4 regions of the Neorhizobium sp. LjRoot104 genome follow, and region 3 is predicted to be linked to each of the others. Evidence: riboswitches for the same ligand, from Rfam matches in the RefSeq annotation. Region 3 holds a riboswitch; each other region holds the start of a gene.

Evidence for each region. A riboswitch is a leader RNA that binds a small molecule or an ion and turns the genes downstream of it on or off. The one in region 3 is predicted to bind thiamine pyrophosphate.
Region 1: another riboswitch for thiamine pyrophosphate. It lies ahead of thiC (phosphomethylpyrimidine synthase ThiC); the one in region 3 lies ahead of ACSQ8R_RS10980 (ABC transporter permease).
Region 2: another riboswitch for thiamine pyrophosphate. It lies ahead of thiB (thiamine ABC transporter substrate binding subunit); the one in region 3 lies ahead of ACSQ8R_RS10980 (ABC transporter permease).
Region 4: another riboswitch for thiamine pyrophosphate. It lies ahead of thiM (hydroxyethylthiazole kinase); the one in region 3 lies ahead of ACSQ8R_RS10980 (ABC transporter permease).

Annotation. Positions count from the first base shown of each region.
Region 1 covers NZ_CAXURS020000001.1:3,879,676-3,883,883, forward strand. The annotation lists gene thiC (phosphomethylpyrimidine synthase ThiC) at 160-1,971, opposite strand; TPP riboswitch at 2,071-2,203, opposite strand; gene ACSQ8R_RS19040 (acyl carrier protein) at 2,383-2,634, shown strand; gene ACSQ8R_RS19045 (acyl-CoA dehydrogenase family protein) at 2,636-3,817, shown strand; gene ACSQ8R_RS19050 (amino acid--[acyl-carrier-protein] ligase) at 3,865-4,208, shown strand, end outside.
Region 2 covers NZ_CAXURS020000001.1:3,696,598-3,700,805, reverse strand. The annotation lists gene thiP (thiamine/thiamine pyrophosphate ABC transporter permease ThiP) at 1-695, opposite strand, end outside; gene thiB (thiamine ABC transporter substrate binding subunit) at 700-1,710, opposite strand; TPP riboswitch at 1,750-1,857, opposite strand; gene ACSQ8R_RS18290 (response regulator) at 1,939-2,388, opposite strand; gene ACSQ8R_RS18285 (ABC-F family ATP-binding cassette domain-containing protein) at 2,548-4,208, opposite strand, start outside.
Region 3 covers NZ_CAXURS020000001.1:2,194,693-2,198,900, forward strand. The annotation lists gene ACSQ8R_RS10970 (NUDIX hydrolase) at 1-504, opposite strand, end outside; gene ACSQ8R_RS10975 (ABC transporter substrate-binding protein) at 602-1,546, opposite strand; gene ACSQ8R_RS10980 (ABC transporter permease) at 1,543-2,337, opposite strand; TPP riboswitch at 2,472-2,575, opposite strand; gene ACSQ8R_RS10985 (ABC transporter permease subunit) at 2,644-4,208, opposite strand, start outside.
Region 4 covers NZ_CAXURS020000002.1:1,268,352-1,272,559, reverse strand. The annotation lists gene ACSQ8R_RS28105 (response regulator) at 1-48, shown strand, start outside; gene thiD (bifunctional hydroxymethylpyrimidine kinase/phosphomethylpyrimidine kinase) at 192-995, opposite strand; gene thiE (thiamine phosphate synthase) at 992-1,630, opposite strand; gene thiM (hydroxyethylthiazole kinase) at 1,627-2,427, opposite strand; TPP riboswitch at 2,478-2,573, opposite strand; gene ACSQ8R_RS28085 (heavy metal translocating P-type ATPase) at 2,686-4,208, shown strand, end outside.

The sequences.
Region 1 (4,208 bases), 1.7 Mb from region 3:
GGCAGGCGGGAGGGGTTTCATGCTCGGCGAAGCCCCTCCCCAACCCCTCCCCACAAGGGGGAGGGGCTCCACGCACCGCTTCACATCTTCATATGCTATAGCCCTGCCTTGAAGGGGGAGAAATAAAAGCATAGCCTCGTTTATCAGCAGCCGGCCAGCTCACCCTTCCCCCACCGGCATGTAAAGATCGCCCCCGTCGCGATACCTGGCGGCCATCGCCTCAAGACCCTCCTTCTGTGCCTCGGCACGGATATCGTGAGAAATCCGCATCGAACAGAATTTCGGGCCGCACATGGAGCAGAAATGCGCCACCTTGTGCGCCTCCTTCGGCAAGGTTTCGTCATGCATCGATCGCGCCGTTTCCGGATCGAGCGACAGGTTGAACTGATCCTCCCAGCGGAATTCGAACCGGGCACGCGACAGCGCGTCGTCGCGCACCTGCGCCGCCGGATGGCCCTTGGCGAGATCGGCGGCATGCGCCGCGATCTTGTAGGTGATGACGCCGACTTTCACGTCGTTGCGGTCCGGCAGGCCGAGATGTTCCTTCGGCGTCACGTAACAAAGCATGGCGGTGCCGAACCAGCCGATCATCGCGGCCCCGATGCCGGACGTGATGTGATCGTAACCCGGCGCGATGTCGGTGGTCAGCGGCCCGAGCGTATAAAACGGCGCCTCGCCGCAGACCGCGAGCTGCTTGTCCATGTTTTCCTTGATCTTGTGCATCGGCACATGGCCGGGGCCTTCGATCATCACCTGGCAATCCTTCGCCCAGGCGATCTTCGTGAGTTCGCCGAGCGTTTCCAGTTCCACAAACTGCGCCGCATCGTTCGCGTCGGCGATCGATCCCGGACGCAGGCCGTCGCCCAGCGAGAACGACACGTCATAGGCCCGGGCGATATCGCAGATTTCCTCGAAATGCTCGTAGAGAAAACTCTCCCTGTGGTGATGCAGGCACCACTTGGCCATGATCGAGCCGCCGCGGGAAACGATGCCGGTGACGCGATTGACGGTGAGCGGGATATAGGAAAGCCGCACGCCTGCATGGATGGTGAAATAATCGACGCCTTGCTCGGCCTGCTCGATCAGCGTGTCGCGATAGACCTCCCAGGTCAGGTCCTCGGCGATACCGTTCACCTTTTCGAGCGCCTGATAGAGCGGCACGGTGCCGATCGGCACCGGCGAATTGCGGATGATCCATTCCCGGATATTGTGGATGTTGCGGCCGGTCGACAGGTCCATGACCGTATCGGCGCCCCAGCGGATCGCCCAGACCATCTTCTCGACCTCCTCGGCCATCGAGGAGGTGACGGCCGAATTGCCGATATTGGCGTTGATCTTGACCAGGAAATTGCGGCCGATGATCATCGGTTCGGATTCGGGATGGTTGATGTTGGCGGGAATGATCGCCCGGCCTTCCGCCACCTCCCGGCGGACAAATTCCGGCGTCACGAAATCCGGCACATGGGCGCCAAAACTCTCGCCATCGCGGATAAGCGGCTCCCTGGCCGCCTGACGGCCGAGGTTTTCACGGATGGCGATAAATTCCATTTCCGGGGTGACGATGCCGGCCCGGGCGTAGGCGAGCTGGGTGACGGCCCTGCCCGCTTTCGCCTTGAAGGGCTGGTTGCGAACGGGAAATTCCGGCGTCAGCCGGTCGCCGGAAACGAAGCCGTTATCCTCCGGCCTGACGAAACGGCCTTCATAGGTTTCGACATCACCGCGAGCGACAATCCAGCTTTCGCGCAGGCGCGGCAGGCCGGCATCGATGCTGATCACGGTGCCTTCTGCGGTATAGGGTCCGGAGGAATCGTAGACGGTGACCGGCGGTTCGCCGGATGTCGGATGCAATGCGATCTGGCGCATCGGCACGCGGATGTCCGGATGGATCGTTCCTGCTTTCAGGACTTTCGTGGAGGCGGGAAGCGGGCCGGTGGTGACGACCGGCGTGAGCTTGGTGGTTGCAATATTCATGGCTCGAGGCTCCAAGGTTTGACGTTTGGAGACCCAGTTCCAGTGTTGGAATGATGGAAAAACACCTCGGAATCCGAAGGACGGATACCCGCCCTGGCTGCCGCTGCGCCCGCACCGTCCCTACGCCAGTATGAACTGGATCAGGTTCAACGGGTCACTGCGCCTCGGCCGGCCAAAGCCGGTCCGACCAGCAGTATCTCAGCCCCTTGACGGGACCCCCCTGGTGAATGGCGCCATCAGAAACCCGCGGGCCGTTCATGTCAAGCCGGCCCATGCCGATGCCGATCGATCGGATTTTACGGAATCCCGCATCCCTAACTTCACGACGTTCATTTCCGGAATCTTATGCTTTCCTGCGTAATAAGGTCCCCAGCGATGAACGCAGAATTCGAACGATCCGGAGATGTCGAGATGAACGAGACCATTCGCGAATTGCTGACACGGGTAGGCGGCCTTCCGGTCGCGGTGACTGAACTGGAAGACGGCGCCGATCTTTATGCGGCCGGTCTCTCCTCCTTTGCATCCGTACAACTGATGCTCGGCCTGGAAGAGGCCTTCGACATCGAGTTTCCGGACAGCCTTTTGAACCGCAAGTCCTTCGCCAGCATAGCGGCGATCGAGCAGACGGTTTCGCATATCCTGAAAGCCCACGAGGCCGCTTGAGATGAGCCTCCCCGCCTTTGCCGCCGACATGAGCCTGAACGCCCGCGCTCACCGCGTGGCAGCCGTTGCGGCTGAATTTGCCGACCACGTCGACCGTGACGGCCGCTTCCCCAGCGAGGCGGTCGATGCCATGAAGGCCGAGCGCCTGATCGGCATCCAGATCCCGACCGCGTTCGGTGGCGATGGCGCCTCGATCACCGAGATCGCCGAGGTCTGCTCCATCCTGGGACAGGCCTGCGCCGCAAGCGCCATGGTTTTCGCCATGCACCAGATCAAGGTTTCGAGCCTCGTGGAACACGGTGGCGACAGTGAATGGCATAAGGACTTCATGCGCGAACTTGCCGGCCGCCAGCTTCTCGTCGCCTCCGCGACGACCGAGGGCGGCATCGGCGGCAATATGCGCAACTCGATCTGCGCGATCGAGGTCGAGGGCGACACCTGCCGCCTGACGAAGGATGCGACGGTGATTTCCTACGGCGCCCATGCCGATGCGATCATGGTCACCTCGCGCTCCAGCGAGAACGCCGCCCCGACCGACCAGGTCATGACCGTCTTCAGACAAGGCCAGTATACCCTGCAGAAAACCGTCGATTGGGATACGCTCGGCATGCGCGGCACCTGCTCGGACGGTTTTCTCTTCAGGGGCGAAGCGCCGTCCGTCCAGATCTTCCCGAAGCCGTTCGCCGAGATCGCGGCGCAATCGATGCTCGCCACCTCGCATCTCCTCTGGAGCGCGGTCTGGTACGGGATCGCCGCCGACGCGGTACTGCGCGCCCAGGCCTTCGTGCGGGCCGCAGCCCGCAAGGCGGGCGGCACCCAGCCGCCCGGCGCGCTGAGGCTCGCCGAAGCCTCGAACCTGCTGCAGCTCCTCAAGGCGAGCATCCTGTCCGGCCTCAAGACCTACGCGGACGCCAAGGCGGATCACGACCAGCTATCGTCCATGGCTTTTTCGATCGCCATGAACAACGTCAAGCTGGCTTCCTCCGAGACGATCCTGACCATCATCAACCAGGCGATGATCATCTGCGGCATCATGGGCTACAAGAACGGTACGCCTTACAGCCTCGGCCGGCACCTGCGCGATGCGCATTCCGCCCAGCTGATGATTTCCAACGACCGCATTCTCGGCAATACGTCGACCATGCTGCTCGTTCAGAAACCGGACACCAGCCTGCTCGGCTGACGCCCCGTCATTTCAGATGTAGTTTGTTGAAAGAATGAGGTGAAGCCATGGATATTCAGGTCCCCTTTCTCGACCGCCTGTTCGATGCAGGCCTGCTGATCGAGACCGGCGTTGACGGACTGTATGGCCGAAGCGGCCAGTTCGAAGACGTCATTGCCGCCTTTGAACGCCTGATCGACAAGGTCGGCGGCGCCGACGGTGCCGAGGCCATGCGCTTCCCGCCGGGCATGAACCGCGCCTTCTTCGAGACCAGCGGCTACATGAAGAGCTTTCCGCAGCTCGCCGGCACGGTGCATTCGTTCTGCGGCAACGAGTTCGACCACATGAGCCTCCTGAAATGCATGGAGGTCGGCGAGGAGGACTGGACCAAGGGCCAGGAGGCGACCGACAT
Region 2 (4,208 bases), 1.5 Mb from region 3:
AGGGACTGGTAGATCGCCACTTCGAGCGTCGTTGCGGCCGGCCCTCCGCCGAGCACCAGGACAAGCGTGAAACTCGTGGCGCAGAGCATGAAGATCAGGCCCGTTATGCCGGGAATGACCCGGCGCGCCGCCGGCCACTCGATGAAACGGAAGACGGAAAAGGATTTCATTCCCAGGCTCGACGAAAGCAGCCAGTATTCCGCCGGCAGCCGCTCCAGCGCCGCCAGCAACAGCCGCGCGGCAAGCGGCAGGTTGAAGAACACATGCGCGAGAAGGATGCCGGATAGCCCGTAAATGCTGACCGGCTGCTCGAGGCCCAGTTTCAACAGCAGGCTGTTCATTACCCCTTGCCGGCCCCAGATGCCGATCAGCCCAAGCGCGCCGATCAGCACCGGCAGACCCATCGGCAATGCCATCAGCCGGATGATCCAGATCCGGCCCGGAAAACCTGAACGGCGCGCGAGTGCTAAGGCGACGGGGAGCGCGAAAACCACTGACAGTAGTGTCGAGAGAGCCGCCTGTAACAGGGTGAAGCGCAGAATTCGCCAGGTATAGACGGTGAACAGCCGGCCCTGGCTGCGGCCGGCATCGAAGGACAGAAGTGCGGCGACCGCCATGCCGACGAAGAGGGTGATGCCGGCCAGGCTCAGCAGCCCGCAGATTACTCCCCGTCTCCGCTCGGCCCTCGTCAGCATAGGATCAATTCATGCTCATGGCTGTCAGCCATTCGTCGATCCAGGCCTGACGGTTCCTGGCGACTTCGTCCGAGCCCATGAGGAACGTCTTTGCCGGCTGAACCAGCTTGCCGAAGGCGTCGGGAAGCGGCTCGGACGTCTTGGCCGCCGGCATCATCCAGTTGGTGGTCGGGATGACGTCCTGGAAGGCTGGCGACACCATGAATTTCAGGAACTGTTTCGCCAGATCCCTGTCTTTCCCGCCCTTCAGCAGGCCGGCGACCTCGATCTGGATGTAATGGCCTTCCGAGAAGGAGGCGGCCTGATAGCGGTCGGTCTTTTCCTCGACCATGTGGTAAGCCGGAGAGGTCGTGTAGGAAAACACCATCGGCACTTCGCCCTTGGTGAAGAGACCATAGGCTTCCGACCAGCCGGGCGTGACGGTCAGCACGCGTTTCCTGAGTTTTGCCCAGGCTTCCGGCGCCTTGTCGCCATAGACCGATTTCACCCAGAGCAGCAGGCCGAGGCCGGGTGTCGAGGTGCGCGGGTCCTCTATTGCGATCTTCTGGGCCGGATCGCCGTCCACCAGTTCCTTGAGGCTCTTCGGCGGGTTCTTCATCGCCTGGGTGTCGTAGACGACGGCGAAATGCCCGTAGTCATAGGGAATGAACGTGTCGTCGCTGTAATTGCCCGGCACCTTGGCGGCGGATGCGTCGAGCCCATGCGGCTCGAACAGGCCGGTCGCCTTTGCCTCGGAGATCAGGTTGGTGTCGAGGCCGAGCGCGATATCGGCATCGGTACTCGGGCCTTCGAGTTTCAGGCGGGTGAGAAGCGCGACGCCGTCGGCGACGCCGACGAAATTCAGCTTGCAGGCGCAGGTCTTCTCGAACGCCTCTTTCACCTTGGGACCTGGACCCCAGTCGGAAATGAAGCTCTCGTAGGTGTAGACGGTCAGCGTCTTTTCCTGCGCCTCGACCGGCGCGGAAAGGCAAAGGGCGGCTGCGGCCGAGAATATGGAAAGAATGGTCCTGCGCATCAGCGCCTCCTCGCTTTGTGACAAAGGGGACCAGGCGCTGATGAAGAGCCGTCTAATCCCTCCGCCGGTGTTAACCGGATCAGGTTCCGCGGGTTGGCCAAAGGCCTCTCAGCCGCGTGAAAACGCGCGGCACCCCGTTAGAGCGGATCAGATTTAGCGGCGGCGGGAATGGCTGGCAAGAGGCTGTTTCTTGCTGGCCACGGGCGGATCCCGCAGGATTAAAATTCCTCAGTGGTTCTGGGAAAACACTTTGAGTTCACGCGGAACGACCGCCATCCCGCCGAGACGGTTGGCGACGGCATAGTCGATCGTCTTCTCGACCACATCAGGCATGACCGGTTTGGTGAGGACGCCGAGCGACCCTTTGATGCCGGCTTCCACGTCGTCCGGGTTGCCCGTCATGAACACGACGGTGATGCCATACTGCTCCGCAAGCTCGCGGCCGATCTCCGGACCGGTCCGACCGTCGGAAAGATTGACATCGACGAGGGCAATATCGGCATAGGCAGCGAGCGCCAGGGCGTGTTTGCGGGCATTGGCAAAACCAGCGACTTTCAGGCCCATGGATTCGATCGTCTCTGCCACATCGAGCGCGATCAGAAACTCGTCTTCGACGATCATAACTCTTTGATTCATCGCCTCAGTGGCCAGCCGACGACGCGTAACATTTGTCAGCATTGGATGCCCCCATTCGGTTGATCGGTTCCCGGAAGGCCGATGCGTCCCCGGGACATCTCGACCACTGTTCACACTGAGAACGTCTCGGGACATCATATGTTCCGGTCCGCGACAAATATTTTTTCAGCTAACTACTTGTTAAGCTTAACAAATCGCAAATCAGCCTTCGATTTCCTCACGCAGCATTTCGAGTTCCAGCCATTCCTCTTCCATTTTGCTGATGCTTTGACGCAGCTTTTCCATCTCCGCCGCCAGCTTGTTGAAGGCGGCCGGATCCTTGCTGAAGAGGTTCGGATCGGCCATTTTCTCCTCGCGGGCGGCGATCTCGGCCTGCGCCTTTGCCATTTCCTTCGGCAGGTTTTCGAGCGCGAACTTCTGCTTGAAGGAGAGCTTGCCCTTGCCCCGGGGGGCTTCGGCGGCGGGAACCGCCGCATCGGCTTTTGCCTTGTCCGCCTTTTCCGCGCGACGCCTTTCTTCCTGCGCGCCTTTGCGCTGCGCCAGCATATCGGTGTAGCCGCCGGCATACTCGATCCAGCGGCCGTCCGGTGCGTCGGGATTGGCGGGGGCGATGGTCGAGGTCACGGTCCGGTCGAGGAAGTCTCGGTCGTGGCTGACGAGGATGACGGTGCCGGTGTAGCCGGCGACGATTTCCTGCAGCAGGTCGAGCGTCTCGATGTCGAGGTCGTTGGTCGGTTCGTCCAATATCAAGAGGTTCGAGGGCCTTGCCATGATGCGGGCGAGCATCAGCCGGGCGCGCTCGCCGCCGGAGAGGTTCTTGATCGGTGTCCTGATCTGTTCCGGCTGGAACAAAAAGTCCTTCATGTAGCCCGCGACATGCCGCTGCTCGCCGTTGACCAGCAGCGTCTCGCCACGACCGTCCGTCAGATAATGGGACAGCGTGTCTTCGGGGTTCAGGTCTTCGCGCTTCTGGTCGAGCGTTGCGATTTCCAGATTGGTGCCGAGCTTGACGGTGCCGGTATCGGGCGCCAGCTGGCCGGTCAGCATTTTCAGAAGCGTCGTCTTGCCGGCGCCGTTCGGGCCGACGAGACCGATGCAGTCGCCGCGATGCACGCGGATCGAGAACGGCGCGACGATCGGCCGGTCATAGCTCTTGGTGATGTTTTCCGCCTCGATGACCAGCTTGCCGGATTCGCGGCCTTCGCTGACGCTCGCCTGCACCGTGCCCTGCGGTCCCTTGTGGCCGCGATAATTGCTGCGCATCGTCTGCAGTTCGCCGAGGCGGCGCATGTTGCGCTTGCGACGGGCGGTGACGCCGTAGCGCAGCCAGTGTTCCTCGCGCTCGATCGCCTTGCCGAGCTTGTGCTGTTCCAGCTCTTCCGCCTCCAGCACCTCATCGCGCCAGGCTTCGAACTCGCCGAAACCGCGGTTGAGGCGTCGCGACGTGCCGCGGTCGAGCCAGACGGTGGCATTCGAGACCTTTTCGAGGAAACGCCTGTCGTGGGAGATCACCACCAGCGCGCTTCTGGTCTTGCGCAACTCGTCTTCCAGCCATTCGATGGTCGGCAGGTCGAGATGGTTGGTCGGCTCGTCGAGCATCAGGATGTCCGGCTCGGGCGCCATGACGCGGGCAAGCGCCGCGCGGCGGGACTCGCCGCCGGAGAGCGTGTTCGGGTCTTCCTGGCCGGTGAGGCCCAGATGTTCGAGCAGATAGGTGACGCGATAGGGATCGTCGCCCGGGCCGAGGCCTGCTTCGGCATAGGCCTGCACGGTCGAAAACCCGGCGAAATCCGGTGCCTGTTCGAGATAGCGGATGGTCGAGGATGGATGACGGAATACCTCGCCTGACTGGGGCTCGACCA
Region 3 (4,208 bases):
CAGGGCGAGATCTTCGTTCCAGGCGGCCCCATCGAGGCCGAAGGCGAAATCGACTCGGCGCTTGCGGTGCTCGCGCCGCGCCGGTTCGGCCGCAACCCAGTCCTGCAGGCGGCCGGTGATGGCACCCAGGATATCCGGCCTCCCGCCGCGATGATCCTCCCAGGGGAAATATTCGTACCAGCCATGCCAGCCGGGTTTGCCGGCGCCGGGTGCCGCCTGTTCGCGCACGAGGCCGAGATAGCTGATCGAGATCGTCCGCCCCTCGGCATCCTCATGGGTCCGGTCCCGGTCGGCGAACGTATAGAGCTGTTCGAGATAGCCGAGCGGATGGCCCGTCTGGTCCCCCACCCACTCGCGGAGCCCGGCCTGCAGGCTCCTGTGGCCGAGCTCGAAAGGGCCGGACGGCAGCGCATCGCCGGAGCGAACCGTCATGACGCGCGGCTCGTCGCCGGTGACGGCGGAAAGGACCGCGATCAGTTCCGCATGGGCAAGTCCGATGGTCAAGCAAACTCCGGGGTACGTAACATGCAACGCCGATCTGGCATGAAAATCACGTTACGCGAACCCCGGAGTTCAAATCAAACAATATCAGCGACTTGGCCTATTTGATTTCGACCGCGACGTCGCCGGTCGGCGGCACGGTCCTGATCAGCCCCATCTCCTGCATGAAGGCGGCAAAACGCTGATAGCGGCCCTGGTCGAGGGCGGCCGGGCGCTTGGCAAAACGCGGCAGCGTATCGAAGAAGGCCGTGCGGTTCAGCTCGTCGTCGAGGTTCGGATAGGCCTTGATGAAAAGCTGCGAGGCTTCCTGCGGATGGTTGGTGATGAAGATCGAGGCCTGTTCGACGGCATGCAGGAAACGCGGCAGGCGGCTGTCGGCAGCAAGATCGCGGCGGGTAACGAAGATCAGTTCGTCATAGGCCGGAACGCCATGCTCCTCCGGGAAGAACGCGCGGCCGGCATGGCCTTCCAGCTTCATCTGGGTCAGCTCGAAATTCCGGAAGCCGCCGAGCGTCGCATCCACCTTGCCGCCGATCAGCGAGGGCGACAGCGAGAAATTGACGTTGATCAGCTCCACGTCATCGTTGGAAAGGCCTTCCGAAGCCAGCATGCGCTTCAGCATCGCATCCTCGAATCCGGTGACGGAAAAGCCGACCTTCTTGCCCTTGAGGTCCTTGAGGCTCTTGATCGGACCGTCCGCCAGAACCGTGACGGTGTTGAGTGGGGTCTCGACCAGCGTCCCGAAACGCACGAGCGGCAGGCCGGCTTCGTGGTCGAGATAGAGATTGGGCTGGTAGTGGATGCCGATATCCGCCTGACCGGCCGAGACGAGACGCGGCACCGCGGAAGGGTCGGACGGCGGAATGAGTTCGACGTCCAGATTGGCATCGGCAAACAGGCCGCGCTGCTCGGCGATCACCATCGGCGCATGGTCCGGATTGACGAACCATTCGAGAAGCACGCTGAGCTTGTCGGCCGCCTGCGCGGAAGCGGGCGCGGCAAGGCTTGCCAGCGCGATGAAGGACGCGGTGAGGATACGGATCATGATCGGACGGAACTCCCTGATGCGGATTTGGCTGTGGATGAGAATGAAGGATCGGCTTCGCTGGCCCAGGGGGCGAGACCGGCGGTCAGCCGGTCGATGAGAAGCCGCAGGATGAGGGTGAGGATCGCGAGTATGACCATCGCCGCAAACACGGTGTCGGTCTGCATGCGCGCATTGGCCTGGACCATGACGAAACCGAGCCCGCCGGAAGCGCCGACCCACTCGCCGACGACCGCACCCAGCGGCGCGAGCGGTGCTGCGACCCGAAGGCCAGAGACGAGGCTCGGGATCGCCAGCGGCATGCGGATTGTCACCAGCGTCTGCCAGTGGCTCGCGCCCTCCAGCGAGACCGCATCGAGGATTTCCTGATCCGTGCGGCGAAGACCATCGGCAAAAGCCGATGCGACCGGAAAGAAGATGATGATCGTCGTCATCGCCACTTTCGAGGCAAGCCCGAAACCGAGCCAGAGAACCAGGATCGGCGCCAGAACGAAGACGGGAAAGGCCTGCAAGATCAGCACCATCGGCCAGACGAGGCGGCCAAGCCGCGGCAGCGCCGCAACGCCGAAGGCGGTGGCGATACCAAGGCCTGCGCCGATAACCAGACCGAGCGCGATTTCCGTCAGCGTGACGACGCTGTTTTGCAGCAGGAAACCCGGCTGCCGCCAGAAGGCGGAAGCGACGGCAAGGGGAGACGGCAAAATATAACGGGGCGGAGCGAACAGCCAGACGCCCGCTTGCCAGAGAACGACAAGCAGGACGAGGCCTATGACCGCATGGGACGCGCGCATGATGCTACACGTCGGACCTGCACGTCAGGGCCGGATACCCCTTGGGCACAACGGAAACAATGGATATCATCGGTCGATCTCCAGATCAGTCAATCACGGAGATCCAGGTGAAGCGGAGAAGAGAAAAATCGTCGGGCGACGCCTATTTCCGTTCCTACGCCGGCATGACCCGGATCAGGTTCAAGGGTCCGGCTCACCGCCATCTCAGCATCGTCAAGATGCCCCCCTCGGAATTGAGACGATAACTGTCGGTTTTCAGTATGCCTGTCAAGCGGGCCGGACGACCGGCCCGCTGTCGTTTCCCTTTTATCGTGCGTAGAGACGGTCGAGGCGAACCACCCTGCCGACCAGGACCAGCGCGATGACGGTGAAGACGATCAGCACCGCCGAGATCGCATGCGCGGTCGGCTCCAGGCTGAAGGTCGATTCCGAGTAGATGCGCACCGGCAGGGTCGTCAGGCGGGCGGTGGTGAGGAAGCTCGTGACGGTCACCTCGCCGAAACTCAGCAGGAAGCCGACGATGCCGGCGGCAAACAGCCCTGGCGCCAGTCCCGGCATGATGATCAGGAAGAACCGCCGCGCGGGGCTTGCCCCGAGGCTTGCAGCCGCTTCCTCCTGCGCCCGGTCGAGGCCCATGACCGAGGTCGTCAGCAACGTGATCGCGAAGGGCAGGATGACGATCACGTGGATTGCCACGAGGCCGAGGAACGGCGGCACGATCAGGTAGATCTGTAGCAGCCGCAGCATGCCGACGCCGATCGCCACATGCGGCAGCGACATCGGCAGCAGCCAGAAGGTCAGAAGCGCGGACCGGCCCTTGAACGGATAACGGGCGAGCGCAAACGCCGCCGGCAAAGAGAGCGCCAGCGCCACCAGCATCGAGGTGACCGCCAGTTGCACCGACACCCAGAAGGCGTCCGCATAGGTCCCCGCAAAGAACACCGCCTCGTACCATTTCAGCGTGAAGCCGCGGAAGCCGGAGGCGGTCGCCTGGGGCACGTCGTTGAAACTCTGGATGCAGACCAGCACCAGCGGCAGCAGCAGGAGCAGCAGCGAGGTGGCAAGCAGCAGTTTCGAAACAACCGGCCCCAGGATGTCGATGACAGGCACGATCCAGCGCGGAATGCTCAACGGATTGCTGGGCTTGCCCTTCAGCCACGGCATCAGGCGATTGAGGAGATAGGCGCACAGCGCCGCAAACGCGAGACCGGTCACGGTCATGATGATCGCAAGTGCTGCGGCAAGCGGCGCGTTGAGGTTCTTGATCGCCTCCTGCAGCACCAGCATGCCGGTCGTCCAGACCTTCTTGCCGCCAAGCAGCGAGGCGGAGACATAGGCCGTGGTCGCCATCAGGAAAACGATGACGGCACCGGACCGCAGGCCGGGCAGCGAAAGCGGCAGATCGACGGTGAGGAACCGCACAGCGGGAGAAGCGCCAAGGCTCTGGGCCGCCTCGTGAACGCGCGGAGACGTGTTCTGCAGGTTGTCGTAGAGCGCCAGCACCATGAACGGCAGGAAGACCTGCGCCAGCGCGACGGCGACCGCGCCGTGGGTGAACAGCATATATCTCGCCGGCGGAATGCCGACGAGGCCGGTGACCGAATTGATCAGCCCCTCCGGCGCGAGCAGCAGGATGATGCCGAGCGAGCGCACCACCACATTGGTGAGCAGCGGAATGAGGATCACCGCGAAGGCGGCCGCGCGGTATTTCACCGGCATGCGCGCCAGCCAGTGGGCGAGCGGATAACCGAGAAGCGCGGTGATGACGGTGACGCCGAGGCCGAGCAGGATGGTTTCGGAGACGACGCCGAAATAGAAACTGTCGGAGACGATGTCCCGGAACTGCGCGATCGACGGAGCTATGAAGAGCG
Region 4 (4,208 bases), on a different contig from region 3:
CAGGAAATCGCAATCGTCTTCGAGAAGATTGCAGCGCAGAAGGGCTGAGAACCCGTCGCCACCCTTGTCGAGCCGGCAGCTATGTTCTCACTTTCAACTGCGGGAAGGTCGCCGGCGGGACCCCTTCGACGGCTCGGGATAAAGGATGTCGTGCCCCGATGCGATCGGGGCCCTTCACCTTGGGGATCGCCTCACCACCACTCGTAAAAATGCGATACCGGTCCGTGGCCGGTGCCGACGGTGAGGGTGTCGGCGGCGGTGATCGCGCCGGCGAGATAGGTCTTGGCGACCGTGATCGCTTCAGCCGGCGAGGCGCCCTTGGCAAGTTCCGCCGCAATCGCGCTCGAAAGCGTGCAGCCGGTGCCGTGGGTGTTGCTCGTCGCGGTGCGCTTGCCTTCAAACCAGTGGATGCCGGTGGCGTCGGCGAGCACGTCCGGGCTGTCCTCGCTTTCCAGATGGCCTCCCTTCACCAATACGGCCTTGGGGCCGATCTTCAGCAGCCGCTCGGCCTGGTCCGCCATCTGTTCGCGGGTCGTGGCGATCGCCTCGCCGAGCAGGGCGGCGGCTTCCGGCAGGTTGGGGGTGACGACGGCGGCAATCGGCATCAGCTTATAGGTAACGGCATCCACCGCATCGAGCGCCAGAAGCGGCGATCCGCCCTTGGCGATCATCACCGGATCGAGCACGATCGGCACGCTGTCCCGGTAGGGGCGCAGTATGTCGGCGACGATCCCGGCGATTTCCGCATTGGCGATCATGCCGATCTTCACCGCATCGACGCGCACGTCGAGGAAGATCGTGCGGATCTGGTTTGCGACAAAAGCGGCAGGCACCGCGTGCACTCCCGTGACCCCTTGGGTATTCTGGGCCGTCAGCGCGGTCAGCGCCGCCATGCCATAGGTGCCGCGCGCCGCGAAGGTTTTCAGGTCCGCCTGGATGCCGGCGCCGCCGGAGGGATCCGAACCGGCAATCGACAGGACGTTTTTGATGGTCATGCGCGTGCTCTCTCGATTTCCGCAGCGATCCTGCGGGCAGCGGCTTCGGGATCGGGCTGGCCGCAGATGGCGGAAACCACCGCGAGGCCCTTTGCGCCGGCGGCGAGTGCCGGGCCGGCATGTTCCGCCTTGACGCCGCCGATTGCGACAGCCGGAACCGGTGCCATGGCGGCGATGCGCCCAAGCCCGTCGAAACCGATTGGCTGCTTGTGGTCCGGCTTGGTGCTGGTCGCAAATACCGGGCCGATGCCTACATAATCGACGATCGACTGATCCACCCGCCGCGCCAGCTCCTCGGTTTCCACCGAGAGGCCGAGGATCATGCCTTGACCGACACGCTGCCGCGCCATCGCCGCGACCATGTCGCTCTGGCCGACATGCAGGCCTTCGGCACCGATCGCGACAGCCGCCTCCACGTCGTCATTGATGATGAGAGGCACGCCGGTACCGGATAGCACGGCCTTCAGCGCCCGGCCGGTTTCGACCATTTTTGCCGTATCCGCCTGTTTGTCGCGGAGCTGGACGATGGTGGCACCCCCGGCAACCGCAAGCCTTGTCGTCTCGATCATACCGATGCCGCGGCAGAGATCCGGGTCGAGGACGAGATAGACGGAAAGATCGAAAATCTTGGTCATGCCGCGACGATCCTTGCTTGGGCATCGAGCGACTCACCGGTCAGGGCAGCGAGGCGATCAAGGAAGATGGGGGAGAAGAAGCCGGGGCCCGAGGCGGTGAGGGCGGCTTCCTCGCCCGCAACGGCGAACATGGCCAATGCGGCGACCGTCGCCTCGAAGGGGTCGTCCGCGCTCGCGGCGAAGGCGCCGACAAGGCAGGTGAGCGAGCAGCCGAGCGCGGTGACGCGCGGCATCAAGGCCGAACCGCCGGAGATGCGAACCGAACGCCGGCCGTCTGTGACGAAATCCACCTCGCCGGTGACGGCAACCACACAGGTCTTCTGCTGAGCGATGGCAATGGCCGAGCCTTCGGCCGCCGTGACGCTGTCCCCGCTATCGACGCCATGGCCGCTCGACTGGCTGCCGGCCAGCGCAATGATTTCCGAGGCGTTGCCCCGTATGACCGTCGGCCGCAACTCCATGAGCTCGGAAAGTGCCGCGCGGCGGTATGCAGTGGCGTAGTGGGCGACGGGATCGAGCACCCAGGGCCTGCCTGTATCGGTTGCGGCGGTGGCGGCGGCCTTCATTCCGGCCAGGAAATCCGGTGACAGCGTTCCGATATTGATCGTCAACGCCGCGGCGATGCGGGCGAATTCGCCGGCCTCTTCCTTTGTATGAACCATGGCGGGAGAGGCGCCGGCCGCGAGCATCACGTTCGCGGCGATGTTCATCGCCACGAAATTGGTGATGTTCTGGACGAGCGGGTTTTTGGCGCGCATCGCGGTCAGCAGCTGGCCGGGGGTCTGTCCAAGGGGCATTGTCGTCTGCATGTCTGCCTCGTTCGGCGGAGCAGGCGCGGGGCGCAATGTTGAACGCCCGGGCGACTCCCTCCGCCAGCATGATCTGGTTCAGGTTCTAAGGGTGCTTCTCAGCCCGGCTTTGCCGGACGCCCCTGTCTTCACCACGGCTTACAGCAAAGACAATGCGCTTCGCCAGTGATTTTTTCTTGGAGGGGCCTTGCAGCTCTAGTCGCTAGAGGTTGTAGACAGGTGGCTCGATCCAACGGGAATGAGACGATGAACGCGACGACACAGGCACGATACAAGGTTGGCGGGATGGATTGCGCCAGCTGCGCGACGAAGATCGACACGGCGGTGCGCCGCATGCCGGGCGTCGAGGACGTGTCCGTTTCGGTCGCCTCGGGCACGATGACGGTGAAGCATGACGGCACGGGCGATTTCGTCGCGATCGAGAAGAAGGTCGTCGGGCTGGGGTATACGCTCCGGGCTTTGGGAAGAGGCAAACGCCCGGTCTCCCCCCTTGCGGGGGAGATCGGCAAGGCGCGCGATCACCATCATCATGACCATGACGGGGGGCACGATCATTCCAACCACGCGCATCACGATCACGACCACGGCTCCAGGGAAATCGAAGGCCTGCACGGCCACGATCACGAGCCGATGGATGGGCCGTGGTGGAAATCGGCCAAGGGTCGCCTGACCATCCTGGTCGGCATTGCATTGGCCGTGGCTTACGGGATCGGCCATCTCATTCCGGCCTATGACACTTATATCTTTACGGCCGCGATGTTGATCGGCCTCGTGCCGATCGCGCGCCGCGCGATCATGGCCGCATTCGCCGGCACGCCGTTTTCGATCGAGATGCTGATGACGATCGCCGCCGTTGGCGCGGTGGTCATCGATGCCTCCGAAGAGGCTGCCGCCGTGGTCTTCCTCTTTCTCATCGGCGAACTGCTGGAAGGGGTCGCGGCCGGCAAGGCGCGGCAGAGCATCCAGAGCCTGACCGCGCTGGTGCCGAAGAACGCGCTCCTTGAAGAGAACGGCCAGACCCGTGAAGTGCCGGCGGAAAACCTTGCCGTCGGCGCGATCATCCTCGTGCGTCCCGGTGACCGTATTTCGGCGGACGGCGTCATCGTCGCCGGTGAAAGCGCGATCGATGAAGCGCCGGTGACGGGCGAAAGCACGCCGGTCTCCAAGGGCGTCGATGACACGGTGTTTGCCGGTACGATTAACGGTGATGCGGCCTTGCGGGTTCGCGTGACGACCGCCGCCGAGGACAATACCATCGCCCGCGTCGTGCGGCTGGTCGAGGAGGCGCAGGAAAGCAAGGCCCCTACCGAACGCTTCATCGACCGTTTCTCGCGTTATTACACGCCGGGCGTTGTCGCGGTTGCCGCTCTGGTCGCTATCCTGCCGCCGCTTGTCGCCGGCGCGTCCTGGAGCGAGTGGGTCTACAAGGGCCTGGCGATCCTCTTGATCGGCTGCCCCTGCGCGCTGGTGATCTCGACGCCGGCGGCGATCGCCGCATCGCTGTCGTCGGGCGCCCGCCGTGGCCTGCTGATGAAGGGCGGCGCGGTGCTGGAAACGCTCGGCAAGATCACCGCAGTCGCGCTCGACAAGACCGGCACGCTGACAGCGGGTAAGCCGCAGGTGACAGACGTGATCGCCTTCGGCCGCAATGCGGAGGACGTGCTGCGTTTTTCCGCCGCGCTCGAAACCGGCTCCAGCCATCCGTTGGCCGTCGCGATCCTCGCCAAGGCTGCGGATGACGAGGTCGAGATTCCGACTGCGACGGATGC